DNA from 3 places in the Williamsia sp. Y712 genome. Region 1 is predicted to be linked to each of the others. Evidence: predicted binding sites of a transcription regulator. Region 1 holds the regulator's gene; each other region holds the start of a gene.
The links. The regulator LexA, encoded in region 1, represses DNA repair genes until DNA is damaged. The targets are predictions, from matches to a motif close to CGAACANNTGTTCG.
Positions count from the first base shown of each region.

Region 2: a site for LexA is predicted at 3,345-3,358, ahead of AC1D75_RS12705 (SAV_6107 family HEPN domain-containing protein). Genes of this name have one in related genera too.
Region 3: a site for LexA is predicted at 4,370-4,383, ahead of AC1D75_RS19535 (HNH endonuclease signature motif containing protein). Genes of this name have one in related genera too.

Region 1 covers NZ_JCAIUN010000002.1:683,277-690,797, reverse strand. The annotation lists gene miaA (tRNA (adenosine(37)-N6)-dimethylallyltransferase MiaA) at 1-565, shown strand, start outside; gene dapF (diaminopimelate epimerase) at 603-1,493, shown strand; gene hflX (GTPase HflX) at 1,539-3,128, shown strand; gene AC1D75_RS18015 (acyl-CoA dehydrogenase family protein) at 3,221-4,363, shown strand; gene lexA (transcriptional repressor LexA) at 4,466-5,185, opposite strand; gene AC1D75_RS18005 (LysM peptidoglycan-binding domain-containing protein) at 5,377-5,883, shown strand; gene nrdR (transcriptional regulator NrdR) at 5,974-6,423, shown strand; gene hrpA (ATP-dependent RNA helicase HrpA) at 6,429-7,521, opposite strand, start outside.
Region 2 covers NZ_JCAIUN010000001.1:2,769,516-2,777,036, forward strand. The annotation lists gene AC1D75_RS12685 (LppM family (lipo)protein) at 1-222, opposite strand, end outside; gene AC1D75_RS12690 (carotenoid biosynthesis protein) at 278-1,096, opposite strand; gene AC1D75_RS12695 (phytoene desaturase family protein) at 1,087-2,700, opposite strand; gene AC1D75_RS12700 (GNAT family N-acetyltransferase) at 2,707-3,285, opposite strand; gene AC1D75_RS12705 (SAV_6107 family HEPN domain-containing protein) at 3,499-3,990, shown strand; gene AC1D75_RS12710 (SCO2097 family morphological protein) at 4,165-4,572, shown strand; gene mraZ (division/cell wall cluster transcriptional repressor MraZ) at 4,958-5,386, shown strand; gene rsmH (16S rRNA (cytosine(1402)-N(4))-methyltransferase RsmH) at 5,625-6,569, shown strand; gene ftsL (cell division protein FtsL) at 6,566-7,411, shown strand; gene AC1D75_RS12730 (peptidoglycan D,D-transpeptidase FtsI family protein) at 7,498-7,521, shown strand, end outside.
Region 3 covers NZ_JCAIUN010000003.1:61,921-69,441, reverse strand. The annotation lists gene AC1D75_RS19550 (GlnX family signal transduction membrane protein) at 1-622, shown strand, start outside; gene AC1D75_RS19545 (glutamate ABC transporter substrate-binding protein) at 619-1,611, shown strand; gene AC1D75_RS19540 (serine/threonine-protein kinase) at 1,624-3,960, shown strand; gene AC1D75_RS19535 (HNH endonuclease signature motif containing protein) at 4,428-5,693, shown strand; gene AC1D75_RS19530 (MaoC/PaaZ C-terminal domain-containing protein) at 5,791-6,198, opposite strand; gene AC1D75_RS19525 (FAS1-like dehydratase domain-containing protein) at 6,195-6,590, opposite strand; gene AC1D75_RS19520 (acetate kinase) at 6,587-7,521, opposite strand, start outside.

The DNA of each region.
Region 1 (7,521 bases):
CCCGGCCACCGATCCGGAGATCCGTGGGCGCTATGAGGCCGAACTGGAGCGGGTGGGTTCGTTGGCGCTGCACGATCGGCTCCGTACGGTCGATCCCGAAGCCGCCCACAACATCCTCGATACCGATGGCAGGCGCATCGTGCGCGCATTGGAGGTGGTGGAGCTGACCGGGCAGCCGTTTGCCGCGTCCGCGCCGACAATCGGTGAACCACGTTGGGGCACAACCATCATCGCGCTTGATCGAGACACCGAAGAGCTTGACGCCCGCATCGCGCTGCGGACCGAACAGATGTTTTCGCAGGGGTTTGTCGACGAGGTGCAGGCGTTGTTGTCGCAGGGCCTGCGTGAGGGTGTCACCGCGTCGCGGGCCATCGGATATTCACAGGTCATCGCCGCCCTGGACGGCGATCACGATCTCGCGCACGCGCAGGAACTGACGTTCATCGGGACCCGCCGGTACGTGCGCAGGCAGCGGTCATGGTTTCGTCGCGACCCGCGGGTGCACTGGCTCGATGCGGCGACCCCAGATCTGCTCGGTCAGGCGTTACGCGCCGCAGGTAGGTGAGAACCGGACAGACCCCGGGACGGGTAGTCTTGACGAAATGTTCGGGCGTGTTGATTTTGTGAAGGGGCACGGTACGGAGAACGACTTCGTGCTGTTGCCCGATGCCGGCGTGCAACTGGATCTGACACCCGATTTCGTGTCGGCACTCTGTGATCGCCACCGCGGTATCGGTGCTGATGGTGTGCTCCGTGTCGCCACCGCAGGCGCGCTTCTCGGCGCAGGTGTCCTCGAGGCGCTGCCAACCGGCGTCGCCGCGGATGACTGGTTCATGGATTACCGCAACGGTGACGGCTCGGTTGCGGAGATGTGTGGCAACGGGGTGCGGGTTTTTGCGCATTACCTCGCCGCACACGATCTGGTGACCGGGCGGACCTTCACGGTCGGCTCGCGCGCAGGTGGCCGCGAAGTGACCGTCCACCGTCTGTCCGAATCCACGGCCGACGTCAGTGTCCTGATGGGCCGGGCCCGTAGCGGCGTCGAAAGCAAGGCCACCATCGGAGACCAGACGTATTCGGGGTTGTCGGTCAATGTCGGCAACCCTCATCTGGCCTGTGTTGTCGAGGGCCTCACTCTCGAACGTCTGAGGAGCATCGATCTCACGGCGCCGATCACCTTTGACCACAATGACTTTCCGGAAGGTGTCAACATCGAACTGATGACACCGCTGGTCGAGTCGGACGACGATGCCATGGTCGGCGAGGTGTCGATGCGGGTGCACGAACGCGGCGTGGGGGAGACCCGTAGCTGTGGCACCGGCACCGTTGCGGCTGCGAACGCAGCTCTGCGGTCGGTCGGCCGGAGCACCGGTGCGGTGGTCGTCAACGTTCCCGGTGGCGCGGTGACCGTCACTGTCGGTGAGACCGACAACGAACTCCGTGGGCCCTCGGTCTTGGTCGGAGCCGGGATGCTCAACGCAGGGTGGCGCTAAATCCGTTATGCAGTGCGCATGTCCGAATGTAACCATGGTGACCTCATGACTGAACACGAACCTGAATCGAACGAAGGCGACTTGAACGAAGCCGATCCGAATACTTTCCACTCTGACGATCCCGCTTCTGACGGCCCGGACTCGAACAGCCCAGACTCGAATAGCCCGGACTCGGACTTTCCGGACTCGAAGGTTCGTGAGCCCCGCGCCCCAGAGGTCCACCTGCCGAACTTCCACAAGGGGCCCACGCTCGGCGACCTGCAACTCGACGATCGGGCCTCGTTGCGGCGCGTTGCGGGCCTGTCCACCGAACTCACCGATGTCACCGAGGTCGAATACCGGCAGCTTCGACTGGAGCGGGTCGTTCTGGTCGGTGTCTGGTTGCAGGGCAGCACCACCGCGCAGGCGGAATCGAGTCTTGCCGAGCTGAAGGCCTTGGCCGAGACCGCCGGCTCCGAGGTGCTCGAAGGTCTCATCCAACGTCGGGACAAGCCGGATCCGGCCACCTACATCGGATCGGGCAAAGCTCATGAACTTCGCGACATCGTCGAGGCCACCGGCGCCGACACCGTCATCTGTGACGGTGAACTGACACCCGCACAGCTCACCGCGTTGGAGAAGGTGGTGAAGGTCAAGGTCATCGACCGCACCGCCCTGATCCTCGACATCTTCGCCCAGCACGCCACGTCGCGCGAGGGCAAAGCCCAGGTCGCGCTGGCTCAGATGGAATACATGCTGCCGCGTCTTCGCGGCTGGGGTGAATCGATGTCCCGCCAGGCCGGTGGCCGGGCGGGCAGCAACGGTGGCGTGGGTCTGCGTGGCCCCGGTGAGACGAAGATCGAGACGGACCGTCGCCGCATCCGTGAGCGGATGGCGAAGTTGCGCCGCGAGATCCGTGAGATGAAGACGTCGCGAAACACCAAGCGCACCAAGCGGAAAGAGTCCGCTGTCGCATCGGTCACGATCGTCGGTTACACGAACGCGGGCAAGTCCAGTCTGATCAATGCGATGACCGGATCGGGTGTGCTGGTGCAAAATGCGCTGTTCGCCACCCTCGACCCGACAACCCGGAAGATGTCCCTCGACGACGGTCGGGAAATCGTGGTCACAGACACCGTCGGATTTGTCCGGCACCTGCCCACCCAGCTTGTCGAGGCGTTCCGTTCGACCTTGGAAGAGGTCGCGGACGCTGACCTGCTGTTGCACATCGTCGATGGGTCGGACCCGATTCCGACGGACCAGATCAGCGCGGTGCGCAAGGTCGTCGATCAGGTGATCCAGGACGAGAAGGCGACCGCACCACCGGAGCTTCTCGTGGTGAACAAGATCGACGTCGCCGATCCGACGGTGCTGACGCAGCTTCGGAGTCTGTTTCCCGACGCGGTCTTCATCTCGGCGGCCACGGGCGAAGGTATCCCGGAACTGCTCGAGCGGGTCCGGGAGTCGGTGTCGCGACATGACGTCCATGTCACCGTCCGGGTGCCGTACTCCCGGGGTGACCTGGTCTCGCGCATCCACGCCGAGGGAGATGTGACGCGCGAAGAGCACGGCGCCGATGGCACGGAGATCGTCGCCAGCGTGCCTTCTGCGCTTGCCAGCCAGCTGGCCGAGTTCGCCGCATCTGACTTGTTCTGAAAATCCAGGCCTCCAGGCCCTTGGGCTAAATGTAGAATCCAGTTACAGTTACTGGCACATCCGCGTTTTGACACCTCGTTATGGAGACCTTGATGGAACGTACGATTTTCGAGCCTGAACACCTCCTCTACCGCGATTCGTACCGAAGCTTCCTCGAACAGCATGTGGCGCCGCACCACGCCCGCTGGGAAGAGCAGAACATCGTCGATCGCGATGTGTGGATCGAAGCAGGTAAGAACGGCTTCCTGGCCGTGGACGCACCCGAAGAGTTCGGCGGCGGCGGAGTCGACGACTTCCGCTACCAGGCCATCGTCTCCGAGGAGTCCGCACGGGGCGGGTTCAGCGGCCTGGGATTCACCCTGCACAACGACGTCATCGCGCCGTACCTGCTGGAGCTGACCAACGATGAGCAGAAGGCGCGTTGGCTTCCGGGATTCACCTCCGGTGAGCTCATCACCGCCATCGCCATGACCGAGCCCGGAACCGGTTCGGATCTGCAGGGCATCAAGACCAACGCCAAGAAAGACGGCGACCACTGGGTGCTCAACGGATCGAAGACGTTCATCACCAACGGCATCAACGCCGACCTGGTGATCGTGGTCGCGCGCACCGACCCCGAGGCAGGCGCGAAGGGATTCAGCCTGCTGGTCGTCGAGCGTGGCATGAAGGGTTTCGAGCGCGGCCGCAACCTCGACAAGGTCGGCATGAAGGCGCAGGACACAGCCGAACTGAGCTTCGACAACGTCCGCGTGCCCGCCGAGAACCTGCTCGGTGAAGAAGGCCTCGGCTTCATCTACCTGATGCAGAACCTGCCCCGCGAACGCCTGTCGATCGCAGTGGTCGCCGCGGCGGCGATGGAGCAGGTGCTGGAGACCACCGTTCAGTACGCCAAGGACCGCAAGGCCTTCGGTCGCTCGATCGGAAACTTCCAGAACACCCGGTTCCTGCTGGCCGAACTGGCCACCTCGACCACGACGACGCGTGTCTTCGTCGATCACTGCATCGGTCTGCTGAACGAGAAGAAGCTGACCGTCCCGGACGCCGCAATGGCCAAGTATTACGCCACCGAGAACCAGGTGCACCTGGTCGACCGGTGTCTGCAGCTGCACGGCGGATACGGATACATGCGTGAATACTCGGTCGCCAAGGCGTTCCTCGACTCTCGCGTGCAGACCATCTACGGCGGCACGACCGAGATCATGAAGGAAGTGATCGGACGCAGTCTCGGGGTCTGATCACTTCGTGATCCCCTGAACTCGAAAGGCGGGGTGTACCGGGATATCCCGGTACACCCCGCCTTTGATCGCTCTGAGAGTGATCTGCCTACGACTCGGAGCTCAGAGTCGGCGCATCACTGTGACGACCTTGCCCAGGATGACGGCATCGTTGCCCGGGATGGGATCGAACACCGGGTTGTGCGGCATCAGCCACACGGCGTCCTTGGTGCGCTTGAATGTCTTGATCGTGGCGTCGCCGTCGATCATCGCCGCAACGATGTCGCCGTTGTCGGCAACATTCTGCTGGCGTACGACCACCCAGTCACCGTCGCAGATCGCGGCGTCGATCATCGATTCACCGACGACCCTGAGCAGGAACAGTGAACCTTCACCGACCAGCTCTTTGGGGAGCGGGAAGACGTCTTCGACGGCTTCTTCGGCGAGGATCGGACCGCCGGCCGCGATCCGGCCGAGGACCGGGACGAACGTCGGTGTCGGCAGGGATTCGTCCGGTGTCTGAACCTGCCCGGCCGCTGTGGCCGGGTTCAGGTCGGTGTCCTGGATGTTCACCGCTCGAGGCCGGTTGTTCTCGCGCTGCAGGAAACCCTTGCGTTCGAGCGTGCGGAGCTGGTGGGCGACCGACGACGTTGAGGTCAGACCGACGGCGTCACCGATCTCCCGGATGCTCGGCGGGTAGCCGCGCTCGCGAACCGAGGTACGGATGACCTCGAGAACTGCTTTCTGACGGGGGGTCAGTGAGCCCTCGGCGAGTGGTTCGGTGGCGACAACAGTGGTCGCGGCCCCGTCCGCCGGTGTCGGGGGCTGGGTTGTATCGGCCATCAGGTCCTCCAGTTCATGCGGTATCGGGCGGGGTCCATGTCGACAAAGATAGTGCAAATGGTCACAAGTCTCAAACATTTGTTCGATCAGGCGTGGCGCTTTGTCGGAGGCCCGTGGTACAAATCGAACACTCTTTCAATCGAACGAGTGATCGAATAGAGATCGAAACCGATGATCGAGGACTGAACCCCATGACTGCAGCCACCACCATCATCCGGCCGGCCACAGCTCGGCCTGTTCACCACTCCGAGAGCGGTACCGCCCCGCGCACCACGCGCCCGGTACGGCCCGCGGACACATCACGCCCGGCCGGTCGCCGTCTGCCTGCGCAGCGCCGGGTCGCCGTCTCGTGTGCCGATTCGCGTAATTCCGAGCGGCGGATACCGACCGCTCGCGAGATGGTCTTCGCCCGCAGACGCGCCTGGGCGGCTGCGTCGGTCACCGGCGTCGGTCTGATGCTCGTGGTGGCGTTCATGACCTTCTTCGGCGGCGTCATGCAACAGTCCGCCGATCCGGCCCGCGTCGGAACCGAGGTCGTCCGGGTCCAATCGGGGGAGTCGTTGGGCGCCATCGCCTCCCGCATCGCACCCGAGATGCCGACCGAAGCCGTGGTTGCGAAGATCATGGAACTCAACGCCATGAACAACTCGGCACTGTCGGTGGGTCAGGCATTGGTCACCCCCGTCTACGCGAGGTAGACCGTGGAGGGGCCGCGATCGCGGACGGTATCCTCGGAGTCACAGTGTCTGGTCACTCCGCCCAGGCCGTCGACCGTCGAGGAATCGTGCATGCATTGCCCGTTTTGCAAGAACGAGGACACCCGCGTAATCGATTCGCGGGTGGCGGACGAGGGTCAGGCCATCCGTCGCCGCCGCGCCTGTTCGCAGTGTGCACGCCGTTTCACCACGGTGGAGACCGCGGTGCTCTCGGTGGTCAAGCGAACGGGCGTCACTGAACCGTTCAGTCGTGAGAAGGTCATGCGCGGCGTCCGCCGGGCCTGCCAGGGCCGTTCGGTCGACGACGACAAATTGCAGCATCTCGCGCAGCAGGTGGAAGAAGCGGTGCGGGCATCAGGCTCGGCGGAAGTGCCGGCCAATGAGGTCGGTCTGGCTATCCTCGGCCCGCTTCGCGATCTCGATGAGGTCGCATACCTGCGATTCGCCTCCGTCTACCGGTCATTCGACTCGGTGGATGATTTCCAGAAAGAAATCGACGACCTCCGGTCGAGCAAGCCTTAGCGCCACTACCGCAAGTCGCGGATCGCCTTGATGGCACGTTTTTCTGAGATCGGGTAAGCGGTTCGGAGCTGTTGAGCAAACAGTCCGACGCGCAATTCCTCGACAATCCAGCCCGCGGCCTCGCTGACCGCATCGCGCCGCTGCGGCGGGATCATCTGCAGATGGTCTGTCCATGCGGCCACCACGCGATCGATGGCTGCCATCGACGCGGCGTCCCGAGAAGCGGAGGCCGGCAGCTGTTCCAGCCGGGCCAGGGCAGCATCCAGATACCGCGGGATCTCGGGGAGGTGTTCGCCACCGGTGGCCGAGATGAACCCGTCGAAGACAAGATCCGCGAGTTGATCGCGCACGTCGTCGGCAGCGTCAGTCACCGTGCTGGCCGCGATGGCGGTACGCAGCGGAGCCACCCGGGTCAAGATCGCCGCGGCTTGGCGCAATTTGGTGGTGGCCCGACTCGTGACCTGCCCGGCGACATGGCCTTTCAGCGCGGCGTAGTCGGCAGCGGTCCAGACCTCCGGCTGCGGGGGAACCAGGTCGATCACCGCCGCCCGCACGCAATCGGTGAGCAATGCCTCACCGCTGGGGTAAGGGCTTTGGCTCAGTGCCAGCCGCTCCGCGGTCCCGAGTGCAGAAGTCGCGTTCTGACGTAGGCCCGGCACATCATTGAGAAGCAGTCCGATCAGGGCGTTGTACATCGCGCTGCGCTGCTCGGACTCGGTCGACATCGGGGCAACGGTGAAGCCGCCTTTGCGGGGCACCAAAGCCGGGTAGCTCGTGATCTCCTGTCCGGCAACGGTGTTGCGGACCGAGCGCGCGATGGTTCCGAACGTCTTGTCTGTCCAGGTGGTTGCCACCGGCGTCGACTCGGTCGCGGCCTCCTTCTCTAGAGCCGCGCGAGCCTTGCCGCCGAGTCGGTCCTGGAGCTCTGTCAACGATTTGGAGTGGCCCAACTCCTGACCGTCCGGGGCCAGGGCCACGAAGGTCATTCGCAGGTGGTCGGGCAGCGCGGTCGGCCTCAGGTCGGCGGCTGCGATCCGCACGCCGGTGAGGCGGGTGAGTTCGGCGGCGACGGCGGACGTCAGGGGCTTGGCACGCGGT
Region 2 (7,521 bases), on a different contig from region 1:
GGCGCTCACCACCGCTTCGAGTGATTGCGGCACCGTTATCTGCGGACCCTTTTCCTGGCCGATGTCCTTCTCGGCGAGCACGATCGCGCCCCACAACCGATCGCCGTATTGGGCGGGCTCGTCAGAACAGGCGGCAAGTGCCGGGCCGAAGAGCAGGGCCAGCACGAGCAACACCGCACTCAGGGGACCGCGACGGCGGTTGGGTCGGATGATCTCAGGCACGGAACTATCGTGCCATTAGCCGGGCCGGTCCGTGAGGAGGGCCGCGCTGATCGTGTCAGTTGATGCCGGAAAGGTGCCGGCGAGACAATGCCAACGCCGCAGGCACCCCCAGGATGCCCATCCCGATCAGCCCGTACGGAACCGCGGCGGGAAGCGCGGGGTCGTCGAGGAACACCAGGAACGCCAGTGCCGAACCGAGCCAGGTCCAGGTGAACCAGCCCACCGGTGCGACCAACGTCATCGGTGTCACCGTGACCGGGTTCGGGTCGATGAGCGAGAGCAAGACGAACATGACACACGCGACACCGGCCCAGCCGATGAAGTTGGTGAGCGGGATCTGATCGATGCCGGGGAGCCCGGCGTCCTCTGTGGACCAGGTCCACAATCCGGCACTGACCATCTGCGGGTCGAGGTACAGATCCCAGCCGACCATCCCGACAGTTGCCACGGCGATCCGGATCGGACGACGGCGACTGACCAGCGAGCTGATCCACCAGATGCTGTAACCGCCTGCGGTCCAGGCCAAGCCGATGATCACCGGGACCTCGGCCACGGACGGCCCGATCCGGTCGGTGGCGTAGGCGTAGGCGCCGAACGGAAAACCGGTGGCGACGCCGACGATTTCGGCGGTCCATCCGACGCCGGCCGTCGCCGCGAAGACCGCGACTGCCCGCAACGGCCCCAGCCGGAACGTGGCATGAGCGAGCATCGCGGCGGCCGCGGCGACAACCACGACCACGGTGGCCCGATCGCGCGCCACCCCGTCGACCAGGGGGTAGACGATCTGCGCGGCGATCGACCCGGCCAGCATGACCGCCGAGGTCCACAGCAAGACCTGACGTCGGGGGACCACCGGCGCGGCCCTCACCCCCATCGGCCGCGGGTGATCTTGGCCAACGGAGATCTCCGGTCGGACAAGATCGCGGTCGCCGCGATCCGACCGCTGGCACCGCTGACACCACCGCCCGGGTGGGTCGAGGCCCCGGCGAGCACCAGGCCGGGGGCACCGGGAACCCGGTGCCGGGCCAATTCGGGGTGGGGGCGCCACAACAGCATCTGATCCAGCGACATCTCCACATGCATGATGTTGCCACCGGTCATCCCGAGCTCGGATTCCAGATCGGCGGGCGTCTGGACGTAAGTGTGCTCGATCGAGTCGGCGAAACCCGGTGCGTGCCGGTCCAACTCGTTGATGATCTCCCGGCCGGCGGTGGCAGCGAGGTCTGCCCAGCTCCGCCCGCCGGAGAGCTTGTACGGATGCCATTGGGCCCACAGACTCGTCTGATGCCGGTCGGGTGGTGCCAGGGTCGGATCGATCGCGGAGAAACTCATCGCGATCAGTGCCGGGCGCCGCGGCAGATCGCCGGCGGTGGCATCGGCGTACGCACGGGCCAGATGTCCGCGATCGGTCACCAGCAGACCCAGCCCGCCATGCACCGAGGTGTCGGCGGGTAGTCCGGGATACTGCGGCAGCGCGGTGCCCCCGAGACGGACTGCCATGCCTATGCCGCCACCGATCCGGATCTGTGAGCGCCACCGATCAGCGGTCGTGCGGTCGAATCCACCGGCCTGCAACAGGTCCAGGGTGGTGAGGATGTGACAGGCACTGACCACCGATCGGGCCCGATGCGAGCCTCCATCGGCGGTACGAACCCGCCAGCCGTCGCCCTGCTTCTCGATGGCGGTCACGGCGGCCGACAGTTCGAGTTCGCCGCCGTCGGCGTGAAGTTTGCGGATGAGGGCTTCGGCGAGCGCGCCGCTGCCGCCGACAGCCCGGCCTGGGGGAATGGTGTGCATCGCCGCGGCAAAGCCGACCATGGGTGCGGTTCCGGGTTCGTTCATCGGCGGACCGGACTGCGCTCCGAACCAGGCCAGCGCCGCCTTGAGGTGTTCGGATTCGAACCAGTTGTCCAAGAGTGCATTACCGGACATCAGGAACTCTTGCGACAGACCGAGCCCGGCGGCGGAGCCGTTTCCGGGGATGCGCGCGGGCAGACCCCAGAACGCCTTGCCGAGAGCGAGCGGGGATGGGGAAGAGGTGAACGCCGACATCATCGCCGCCGACCGGCGCGCCCAGACGTCGACGAAGCCACGGTAGGCGTGCGCATCGGCGGGACCGCAGGCCGCCTCGATCGACGCGATCGTCTTCTCGAGGTCGTGGTGGAAAATGATCGGGGGAGCATCGTCGGTCGCCGGGCAGAACGCCCACGGGTCGCAGTCGATATATCGCAGTCCGTGATCGGCCAGTGCGAGCTCTTCGAGGATCGGGGTGTGCCGGATCATCAGGTGCGCCGACGACCCACGGTCGACGCGATAGCCCGGGAACCGTTCGACGCTGGACACGGCACCGCCGGCGACACTGTCGCGTTCGAGCACTTTGACCTGTTGACCGGCGGCGGCCAGATAGGCGGCGGCCACGAGGCCGTTGTGTCCGGCCCCGATGACGATGGTGTCGATTGTGGTCCTGACGTCGATCATGTGGTCCTAACGCAATGGGAGTGCGCGGCCGAGGACAGCAAACGGCCTGGGATCACCGGCAAAGGTGAAGCCGCGCAGCACGTCGGCAAAACCCAGCCTGCGGTACAGGCGCCAGGCACGGTTGTTCTCCTCGTCTACCTCGGGGGTCGAGAGCAGCACCTGTGGTTCGGAGCGATCGACCAGCAGGCGTTGTAACAAGTGTTCGCCGATCTGCCTGCCCTGCGCGGACGGATGCACGTGGAGTTCGGTCAGTTCGAAGTAGTTGTCGGTCAGGGCGCTGACGCGCTCACGGCTGCATCCGGCGCGGACCAGACCGCTGCGCACCTGCTGGTTCCACCATTGATCGTGCGCGCCGCTGTATCCATATGCGATCCCGACCAGGGTTTCCCGTCCGGTTGCCGGGCCAGGTGAGTCGATCGCGGCAACGGCTTTCCATCCGGGGCGCCGGATGTGGTCGTGCCACAGGGGAGCCCGTTGCACTTCGGTGCCCGGCGGGTAGTTCATAGCGGTGACGTACACGCTCAACGCCTCGGGCAGCCAGATCTGTGCATCGTGGGCCGAGAGGTCGGCGATCCGGATGGGCACAGAAGTTTCCGCCTTTTTTGCTTGAGGGTTGTCGGTGTCGTTAGGTATATTGAAACTGTCGAACGGGTGTTCGAGGCTTCAACCTCCGCAAAGGCGCAAGCCGCATCGTTTACCCGCTTTACGACGTGGAGCGGCTCGGTGGCCGACGAGGGAAGCGTAGGCCACCGGGCCGACCCCGCATAGACACAGACAGTTCGGCGAAGGAGGACCGAGATGGCGACGACGGCACAAACCCCTGCGCGTGTCTCCCGGAATGGCGTGGCGGCTTCGACCGCGCGGGTCACCCGACTGCCCGAACCAACCCAGATCATCGCCTCCCGCGAGATGTTGGAACGAGCGGAGTCGCGTCTGCGTGAATCGGATGTCGTCACCGATTCCGCCGAGGCGTTCAGCGCGCTGTACCAATCGGCGTTGCGCGCGGCAGGCGCTGTCCTGGCCGTCGCCGAGCACCCCACGCGCCGACGCGGGTCGCGCAGTGCGTGGGCGCGACTGCCGCAGGCGATGCCCGAGCTCTCCGAGTGGGCAACGTACTTCGCCGGGCTCTCTCGCCTGCGCGCCGACACGGAGGCCGGGATCCGGTCGGTGACCGACGAGCAGATCGCCGAGTTACGACCGAACGTGGACAAGTTTTTGCACGTGGTCGAGATGGAAATCCTGCGACTCGAGCGGGGCAAACCGTCGAATATGCCTGCCGGTGCGGCCTGAAGGCTACGAAATTACTGCTAACGGACCAAAATTGACCAACTTGTGGCGGGGAATGGTGGTTCGAACTTCCAACACCTCGTATCATCGGAGGTGGGTCCACCGCAGTGGGTCCGGGCAACCGGAATTGTCTCCTCTGGATGCTCTACCGAAACCATGTGCTGAAGGAGGGGGCGGGTGCCACTCTCAGAGCACGAGCAGCGCATGCTCGAACAGATCGAAAACGCTCTGTACGCCGAAGACCCCAAGTTTGCGTCGAACGTACGGTCGCGTCGCTTTCGCGGCTCCACTGCGCGCCGTCGACTGCAAGCTGCCGTGCTGTTCCTCGTCGGACTTGTTCTCCTTGTCGGGGGAGTTGTCATCGAGGTGCAGGTCGGCGGATTCCCCATTGTCAGCCTCATCGGCTTCTTGGTGATGTTCGGCGCCGGGCTGATGGCGTTGTGGGGATCTCGTAGCGGACCGACTCCCGGAGGTTCTTCGGGGTCGTCGTCGCGCGGCGGTTCGTCGGGCCGCGAGCAGCGGCAAGGACGAAAGTTTTCCGAGCGTATGGAAGAGCGGTTCAACCGCCGCTTCGAGCAGGAGTAGACGCCTCCAAGCGCGTTTGATTGTAAAAGGCCGTGCATCGCATCGCGATGCACGGCCTTTTTGTGTTTTTCAGGGCATCTCGCCCCACTTTCCACCCGAATCCCCACTTTCTCCCACGCCTGAGGTTCTGCCGGCAAAACGGGGCTGAAGTGCCCCCTGGGACTCCAAAATCTGGTCCGAAAGGTTCCGGGACACCCCGGATCAGGTTTTGTCCCCCACCTGGTGATGCGGCGTCTACCTGCAATGTTGACGGCGAAATGCCCATTTTTGGGCTGCATGGGGTGGAAAGTGGTGGATTGTGGGGTACAGTGGTGATCGTTGGTGGAAGAGAACCGGATCTTTCCATCAACCTTGGGGTTGGAGGTGACGACACATGGCCAGCGCTATGTTCTTCGGCACTTACACACCCAAGTTGGACGACAAGGGGCGGCTCACGCTGCCCGCAAAGTTCCGAGACGCACTTGCAGGAGGGGTGATGATCACAAAAGGTCAGGACCGCAGCCTCGCAGTGCACATGCGGGATGACTTCTATGAGTTGGCTCAACGAGTGATGAGCTCGCCCAAGAACGATCCTGCTGCCCGGGCTTTTCAGCGTCAACTGAGCTCGGGAACCGATGAACAGCGGCCAGACGGACAGGGACGCATAACACTGTCCCCGGATCACCGTCGTTATGCCGGGCTGGCCAAAGAATGTGTGGTCATCGGAAACATGAGCCACTTGGAGATCTGGGACGCGCAGACATGGCGCGATTACCAGGATGAGCACGAGGAGAACTTCTCGAGCGTGGGCTTCGACGTCCTGGACACGGCCTGAGGCCAAGGACCACAAGACCACGTGGGTGAATCGAGGCCTTTGCCCGATCCGACCCTGACGCACTTCCCCAGCGCCAGGTTCGACAGCCCGCCCCTGACGCACTTCCCCAGCGCCAGGTGCGGAGATCGGGCAGGGACCAGGATCCACCCACACACCTGCCGGCCAATTGGCGCACCCGGACCGCACGAGAGGTAGCACAGTGGATCTCGCCGATGGCCCCTTCGGGCACGTCCCGGTCATGGCCGAGCGGATGATCGAATTGCTCGCACCTTCGATCACGCGGCGACATCCCGACGGCACCGACGCGATCTATGTCGACGGCACTCTCGGCGCAGGCGGCCATACCGAACTCATCGCCCAGAGATTCCCTGGCGTTTCGATCATCGGGATCGACCGTGACATCAACGCTTTGAATCTCGCGCGCGAACGACTCTCGCCCTTCGGCGATCGGATCACTTTTGTCCACACGCGGTATGACGCGGTGGACGAGGCCTTGGAGCAGGCCGGTGTGACGAAGATCGACGCCGCACTCTACGACCTCGGCGTCTCGTCGATGCAACTCGATCAGCCCGACCGCGGGTTCGCCTACGCGGTTGACTCTCCGCTGGACATGCGGATGAATGCAGACGACCCACTGACCGCGGCCGATGTCCTCAACACCTACGGGCACGGCGAATTGGCCCGTGTCCTTTCGGAATACGGTGACGAGAGGTTTGCGGGCAAGATTGCCTCCGCGGTTCTGCGTGAACGGGAGATCGAACCCTTCACCACCAGCGGCCGACTGGTGGAGTTGTTGTATCGGACCATTCCGGCAGCCACCCGACGTACCGGTGGTCATCCGGCCAAGCGCACATTCCAGGCGTTGCGGATCGAAGTCAATGGGGAGCTGACCTCGTTGAAGGCTGCTCTACCCGCAGCACTTTCGGCTTTGGCGGTCGGTGGGCGCCTGGCGGTCATGTCTTACCAATCGCTGGAGGACCGGATCGTCAAACGCGAGTTCGTCGAGCGGACCAAATCGAGGACACCACCCGGACTCCCTGTCGATCTTCCTGGAACCGCACCGGATTTCGTGCTGGTGACCAGGGGAGCGGAACAGGCTTCGGACGAAGAGATCGAGCGCAACCCGAGGTCCGCATCCGTGCGGGTGCGGGTCATCGAACGGATAGCGGGGGGGAAGAAGTGACGGTAACCGACGACAATCTCGCCTCTGCACGGCGCCGCGATGCCGGTGAACAGCGTGCCAGGCACTCGGGTGCGAACCGGCAGCGTTCGGCCGCGGCGGAGAAGGCGCTCGAGCGTCGTCGCAAACGCCTTGGTGCCGGGGCGGTTTCGTCGACATCACGTCACTGGCAGCGTCCCGAGAGCCAGGCCGCGCCGGTGGAGAAGCCGGCAATGTGGGGCCGCATGCGAAGTGCGCCGGTCCAGGCGATGCGCCGCGTCCCGTTCGCCGTAGTCGTTGTCGGGATGCTGTTGGCCGGATTGGCGCTGACACTGTGGCTTTCGACCAAGTCGGCTCAGGACTCGTATCAACTCGGTGTGGAACGTGCGTACAACGAACAGCTGTCCGACCGCCGGGACGCCCTCAAGAAGGCGTACGAGTCGGGTGACTCTGCGCCTGAATTGTCCGAAAAGGCCGGTGAATTGGGCATGATCCCGGCCACCGATGTGCCGCGGATGGTCATCAGTCCCGATGGGCGTGAAACCGTTGTCGGCGAGATCAAGCCCGCTGAAGGTGACAAAGCGCCGTCGATGAACAACGGTCGGAAAACGGCCGCGCCCAAGCCGGCAGAAACTCCGGTTGTCAATCCGACAGCACCAGGGGCTCAGGGGATTCCGATTCAGGGGACCCCGGTCACCCCGGGTGGCAACGCCGCCAATCCTCTGCCGACGGCCCCGACCTCTCCGGCGGCCCCGACGGCCCCGACAGTGAATAGCCCGGCCGAGTCCCCGACTGCGCCGGCATACTCAAATGTTCTTCCAACCAATGGCGGCGCGCCGGGCGCAAATTCGGGCGAAGTCGGTTAGCGCAGCAGAGAATTGACAACCATGAAGGTCTCATTTGCGATGGTGTTCACGGCGAAGGGATCTGCTGACGATCGGTGCTGCCGATGATGCGGCCGAGGAGTACGGGCGAC
Region 3 (7,521 bases), on a different contig from region 1:
TTTCAACATCGGACTGCTCGTGGCCATCGGATGCCTGGTGATCGGGTTGATGTGGTTGCTGATCGGCGGGCTTCTGTCGGTGAAGGCGACCAGCGATGCCGAAAAACTCGGTGCGGCTCCCCTCGGCGAGCTCACCTCGGCCCGGATCCTCACCCAGCAGGCCCGATCGGACGAAACGCTCTCGCTCGTCCGACGCGGCGATCAGCAAGACATCGAGGCGAGCTGGACCGAGGCCGCCAACCAGATCGACGTGGTGCTCGGCGAATACCTCGACGACGAGAGCAAGGACGTCGCGGAGGACTCCGTCGCCGACGCCCTCGATGCCCTGGCCCTGTGGCGCGACGCCCATGCAGCGATGCTCGAACGCACCAATGCCGGTGACTTCAACGGCGCCACCGCCATCGCCGTTGGCGACAACCCGGACGGTTCGGCGGCCGCATACAGCGCGCTCGACGACGCACTCGTCGACGGCATCACCCGCACCCGAGAAACCTTCCGCGACGACATCAACACCGCCCGGGTCGTGATCGGATACGCCGGACTGGGAATCCTGTTGCTGGGGATCGCCGCAGCCGTCGCGTCGGCGGTCGGCATCGCACCACGGATTCGGGAGTATCGATGACCACGCGACGCACGTTCCGTCCGGCGGCGGCCGCCGCCGTCATCGCGGTGAGCGCAGGCCTGCTCACGGGCTGCGTGCACGCCGCGGCACCACCGAATGATCCACCCTCGGCCACCGCAGCCTGGCCCAGCCCGGCCGGTGTCAGTACCGATGTCCCGGTGGAAGCACCACCGGCCACCGAATCCTGTGACTCCACCGCAAGCCTGGCTCCCGGACCCCTTCCGACGCCCGGACAGATGCCGGCAGGCAGCAGCATGGAAGCCATCTACAAACGCGGCTGGCTCAAAGTCGGCCTCGACATCGGTTCGAACCTGATCTCGTTCCGCGATCCGGTCAGCGGGACCATCGAGGGATTCGACGTCGACATCGCCAAGGAGATCGCACGCGGCATCTTCGGCGATCCCGAACGTATCGAGTTCCGGATCCTCAATTCCGACGACCGGATCAGCGCACTCAAAGACGGATCGGTCGACATCGTGGTCAAGACCATGAGCATCACCTGCGACCGGCTCGAAGAAATCGCCTTCTCCACGGTGTATTACGAAGCGTCTCAGCGCATACTGACAATGCGGAGCTCAGGCATCAACGGTGTTGCCGACCTGGCGGGCAAGAGGGTCTGTGCCGCGCGCGGCACCACCTCGATCGCCCGCATCCAGCAACGGGTTCCCGATGCCATCGTCGACACCGTGTCCACCTGGGCGGACTGCCTGGTGATGCTGCAGCAAGGTCAGGTGGATGCGGTCTCGACCGATGACGCGATCCTCGCCGGCATGGCAGCCCAAGATCCGTACGTCCACGTCGTCGGCCAGAGCCTCGGCGAGGAGCCGTACGGGATCGGCATCAACAAGGACGACGACGACATGGTGCGGTTCACCAACGGGATCCTCGAGCAGATCCGCAACGACGGGACCTGGTTCGAGATCTACAACAAGTGGCTCTCGATTCTGGGACCGAAATACTATCCGCCGCAACCCGAGTACCGGGATTAGGACACAAATCCGTTGACTGATCATCCTTCCTCCGACAAGACCCCTGAGGTCGGCACCCAAGCTGCCACCCTCCGGGATCTCGAGGTGGGTACGGAACCCTCCGGTGTCCGTCACGCCGAAGTCCCGACGCAGGCCGTCGGGGCTGACCCGGACTTCACCGAGCCGACCCTGCGCGCGCAGGTCGGCAGCCCGAGCCAGCCGAACCTCCTGATCCCCACCAGCCGGAGTTCTCGTAGTCGTCGGCGGATGGGCGGCGGCCTGGTGGACGTGCCGCGGATCCACGACATCGAACCGTTTGACGCCGTGATGGACGACGCCGTCATCCCCGAGGCAAACCGGTTGTGTTGGAAGTGTGGTCGCCCGGTGGGCAGGTCGTCGGGTCAGGGCCGTGGTCCGCTCACCGGCACCTGCAACAACTGCGGGGCCCGGTATTCGTTCGTCCCGGGGTTGAGCAAGGGGACGATGGTCGCAGATCAGTACGAGATCGTCGGAGCCATCGCCTATGGCGGCCTCGGCTGGATCTATCTGGCCATCGACCACAACGTCTCCGACCGGCCAGTGGTCCTCAAGGGACTGCTGAACTCGAAAGACTCTCAGGCACAGGCCGTTGCGCTGGCAGAGCGCCAGTTCCTGGCTTCGGTCTCACACCCCGGGATCGTCAAGATCTACAACTTCGTCGAGCATCCCGATGTCGGCGACAACACCTTCGGCTACATCGTGATGGAGTACATCGGCGGTAGCACGCTCAAGGACATCACGTCCGCCGAGGACGAATCCGGTTCACACCGAAAGCAACTACCGCCGGAACAGGCGATCGCGTACCTGCTCGAGGTCCTGCCCGCCGTCACCTATCTCCATTCGGTCGGACTGGTGTACAACGACATCAAACCCGAGAACATCATGATCGGCAGCGAAGACGTCAAACTCATCGACCTCGGAGCTGTCTCCCGGATCAACGGTTACGGTCACCTCTACGGGACCCCCGGATTCCAGGCACCCGAGATCGTCAAAACCGGCCCGCAGGTCGCGACAGACATCTACAGCCTCGGACGCACGCTGGCTGTCCTCACCGTCGACATGCCGATGGACAAGGGCCGTTACCTCGATGGGCTTCCGGACCCCGCGGATGTGCCGCTGTTCCAAGAGAATCCGTCATTCCATCGACTGTTGCAGCGCGCCACGAACCCCGATCCCACCCAGCGATTCGCTTCCGCGGACGAGATGGCAGGCCAGCTCCTCAACGTGTTGCGTGAGACCGTTGCGGCCCACACCGGCATTCCCCGGCCCGGGTTGTCGACGGTCTTCAGTCCCCAGCGAACAACTTTCGGCACCGAGATGATGCTCGCACCGGTGGACGGCATCCTCGAACCGGTCCGCACCAGAAGGAGTCTGGACACGATCGACATCGTCGCGGCCCTTCCGGTCCCGCTTGTCGACCAGTCGGATCCGGCTGCCGGGCTACTCAACTCGACGGTGTTGTCGGAGCCGACCCAGACACTCGACTCGATCCGCAGCGCGCGTGAAGGTGGCCTGTCGTCGGTCATCGGCACCGACCCGTCCGATGATCATCCATCCCGAGAGATCGACCTCATCGAGGCCCGCGCGTACCTCGAGCTCGGCGAAGCGCAAACCGCCCTCAATCTCCTGCACGACGCGACCGAACACCACGGAAAGTCCTGGCGCACAGACTGGTTCATCGGGCTGGGAACCTTGTTGACCGGCGATGTCCCCACTGCGCACGATCGCTTCAACGGCGTCCTTTCCGCAATGCCCGGTGAGGCTGCGCCCAAACTCGCCGTCGCCGCCACCGCCGAACTGATGGGCAACCACGACGTTGCACTGCACCACTACCGGACGTTGTGGCAGACCGACCGCGCCATCATCACCGCCGCGTTCGGCCTCGCGCGGATGCGGTTTGCGAAGGGCGACATCCCCGGTGCCGTCAAGGCGCTCGACGATGTGCCACCCACCAGCCGCCACTACAACGCCGCCAACTGCACCTCGGTACTGACCCTGGTCCACGGCCGCGACCCCGCCGAGGTCTCCGAAGACCAATTGCGGGAGGCTGCACGGCGACTCGAGATGATGTCGGACGCCGAGCCCCGCAAGCAACGACTGGTGATCCTGGTCCTGGGCATCGCACTCGGCTGGATCCATCGCCGTCCGGACCAATCCCCCACCGACGCATCCGCGCGGGGTGACATCCTCGGCTATCCGTTCAACGACCACGGACTGCGGGTCGGCTGCGAACAGTCACTGCGCCGACTCGCCCGCAGCACGGTCAACCGCACCCAACGCTTCCGGCTGGTCGACCTGGCCAACTTCGTTCGGCCACATACGTTGTTCTGAGCGCGGCTCCGGGCCCAACGCCACTCCGGCGAGTCAACAGGTCAGCACGGCAAGACAACCCGCGGCGAGGTGAGCGTCCACCCCGAGGAGCACCGTCAGAGGTCGAGCCAGCATCGGCTTGGTCAGCGCATCCCAGTGATGGCTGAGACACCGTCCGCTTGGACGAGGCCGGGAACGGAACGATGGCTTCGTTGGAGGTCAGGAACTCGAGCGCTTACGGGGTTCTGCTATTGAGCAGTGTCGACCAAGTCGGCGACGGCATGGACGACAGATCCATGCACTTGGGAAAGTACCGACGCAGAGAGATAGGTGCGGCGCCGCGTCCCCATGGTGAGGGACCCTTCAAAGAGATGAAGGTTTCCATAGTTCTGATCACTAACAGTGTTGTGTAACAATAGAATTCGCTACTCGAACACTTGTGCGATGAGGTTTCGGCGGGTATTCTTGAGCCATGGACCTCGGGGGAGATGTTCGCCAGAATCTCAGATCTGGCAGGGGGTGCGGCTGTGGTCGCTGGTGATGACATCGCGTTGTCGTCGCGGGTTGTGACGGTGATTCGTCTCAACCACGTTGTGGAGCAGGTTCTTTTCCGTTTGGTCGGTGAGGTCGATCGGCGTCGGATCGCGCAGAAGAAGGGCGTGGGGTCCACAACCAAGCTATTACGGGACGCCGGTATGGCGCCGACGGTCGCGCACCGGTACGTGCGAGTAGGTAAGGCGCTCAGTGAGATTCCGTCGATTGCCGGTTACGGAATCGACGGACGACTATCCGGTGAGCATGTGGATGCAATCGTGAAGGGCCTCCATCACATTGAGCGCCGCAACCCACACCTTCCCGATGCTGACCGGTCCGACTGTGAACGCGGACTGCTGACCGAAGCGTTGATGGGCACACCGGCGGCAGTGTCGGCGCGGGCACGATCTATGGCTATCGCGTTGTCGCCGCCGGACAAAGAGATCCCGGATGCGGAAAACCACGATCTGAATGAGTTGTCATTCGGGACCGGTGATGACGGCCGCACCCACGGCACCCTGGATCTGGACAGTCTGCTCGGCGAAAAACTGGCGGTGGCGCTCGATCCACTGTGCAGACCGGTACCCGAACCCGACGGCTCACCGGATCCGCGGAGCACGGGCCAAATCCGGGCTGATGCACTGGAACGACTGCTCGATTCGTATTTCGATCAGGAAGACCGACCTACCCGCGGCGGGGCGAAACCGCATGTGACGGTGACAGTCTCACCCGAATATCTGCAACAGTTGCAGCTGCGGGGTATCCCGGGTGCCAAACCGTCGGCTTCAACTCCCTCATTCGAGTGGACTGGTCCAGCGTCAGCGCCCACCGCGCAAATGGTGGCCTGCGATTCGGTCATCACCAAAATCCTGCTCGACAGCGACGCCGTACCGCTCGATGTCGGACGCGACCAACGCACCGTCACACCGGCGATCCGCAAAGCGTTGATCGCCCGGGATCAGGGCTGCGCTTTCCCGGGTTGTGGCTGCGCTGCGGGCTACACCGACGCCCACCACATCGACTTCTGGCGCAACGGCGGTACCACCAGCCTGACCAACATGGTGCTGCTCTGCCGGCGCCACCACCGCTACATCCACCACCAGGGCTGGACCGTGTTCCCAGGTCGAGACGGACATCCCTGGTTCATCGCACCGGGCAGCACAATCGAGCTGCGATCCCACGCCCGCCGCACCCTGACCACCGAACTCACCGCCGCTTAGGCAGCGAGACACCGAACCGCAACACCGAGCAACACAGGTTGAAACCTGTGTGTACTGCATGCTCTTTGAAAACTACATAGTGGTCCGGGGGTTGCCCTCAACCCGCGAACACCCGGAACGGCCGCAGAACCAGCTGGCCGCTTTCTTTGAGTCTCATCTGGATGTCGATCCGGATCTCCTCGTCCGAAACGGCACCGATCACGCCTGATACGGAGAGTTCCGCGGGGACGCCGTCCAACACCACAACGGGTTTGACGAACCTGGTCTCGTACCGGAGGAATCGCTGCGGCTGGTCTTCGAGCCATCGCATCACGTGCCCGACCCCAATCCCGACCGTCAGCATGCCATGCGCCACCGGGCCGGCCAAACCGACTGCAACAGCGACCTTTTCGTCGACATGGATCGGGTTGTCGTCCTTCGAAGCCCGCGCGTAGGCACGGATTCTCTGCTGGTCGATTGTCTCGGACACATTGAACAGCTCGGTTCCGACCGTGAGATCGCTCATACGGCAGCCTCGGTTTCGCAGATCAATGCCGAGTTGACCCGGACGATCTCCTGCCCATCCAGGTCGGTGACCAGCGACAGGATCTCGAATTGTGTGACCGATGCCCGCGCGCGCACGCTGGTCACCGTCACACTGGTTTTCACAACGTCTCCGGCCTTCAAAGGCCTTGTATAGATCGTTGTTTCGGCGGTATGGACCACTCCGGCGACGGGCATGTCGCCACTACCCAGGAACGACTTGATCGCGGGCTCCAAGACCACGTTGACGAAACTCGGCGGTGCTTCGCCGGAGACGGCAGGCGGTCCCCCGATCACCGCCACCACCGCGTCGATCCCCGACTGTGTCACCTCGTATGGTGACTCCGGCGAGACCTGCGCGCCTTGAACGATCATGAAAGTGCCTCCACTGATTGCCGCGCGATCGCGAGCTCTTCGTTGGTCGGAACCACAAGCACGGTCACCGCGGAATCATCGGTTGAAATGATCCTCGGCTCACGGCTTCTGGCAGCATTGCGTTCGGCATCGATCACGATGCCAAAGTTTTCGAGCCCGGCCATGGAGTCCGCACGAACCCTGACCGAGTTCTCCCCCACGCCCGCGGTGAACACTATCGTGTCGGTTCGGCCCAACGTCACCATGTAGGCGCCGATGTATTTGCGCAACCGGTGAATATAGACGTTGTAGGCAAGTGTCGCGTCCGGGTCGCCCTCTTCAACCGATTGGGTGATCGCACGGAAGTCGTTCTCCCCACACAAACCCTTCAACCCCGACCGCCGATTGAGCACCGAGTCGATGTCACCGACATCCAGTCCCGCCGCGCGCTTGAGGTACATGAGCACGCCCGGGTCGATGTCACCGCTTCGCGTCCCCATCACCAGACCTTCGAGCGGGGTCAATCCCATCGACGTCTCGACCGGCTTGCCGCCCGCGATGGCAGATGCCGATGCACCGTTACCCAGATGCAGCACAATCTGATTGAGACTCTCCAGCTCGACACCCAAGAACTCGGCGGTCCGCGACGACACATACTCGTGTGATGTGCCGTGGAATCCATACCTGCGGATGTTGTGCTCGAGCGCCAACTTCCGGTCGATCGCATATGTGGCCACATGCTCGGGGAGTCCGTGGAAGAACGCCGTGTCGAACACGACCACGGAGGGCACCTCGGGCAACAGCCTCCGGATCGCTTCGATCCCCAGGAGATTCACCGGGTTGTGCAGCGGGGCCATGTCTTCGAGCCCCTTGATGGCTTCGATCAGATCTTCGTCGACCACGGTCGGCCGATAGAAGTCCGGCCCACCATGAACCACCCGGTGTCCCACCG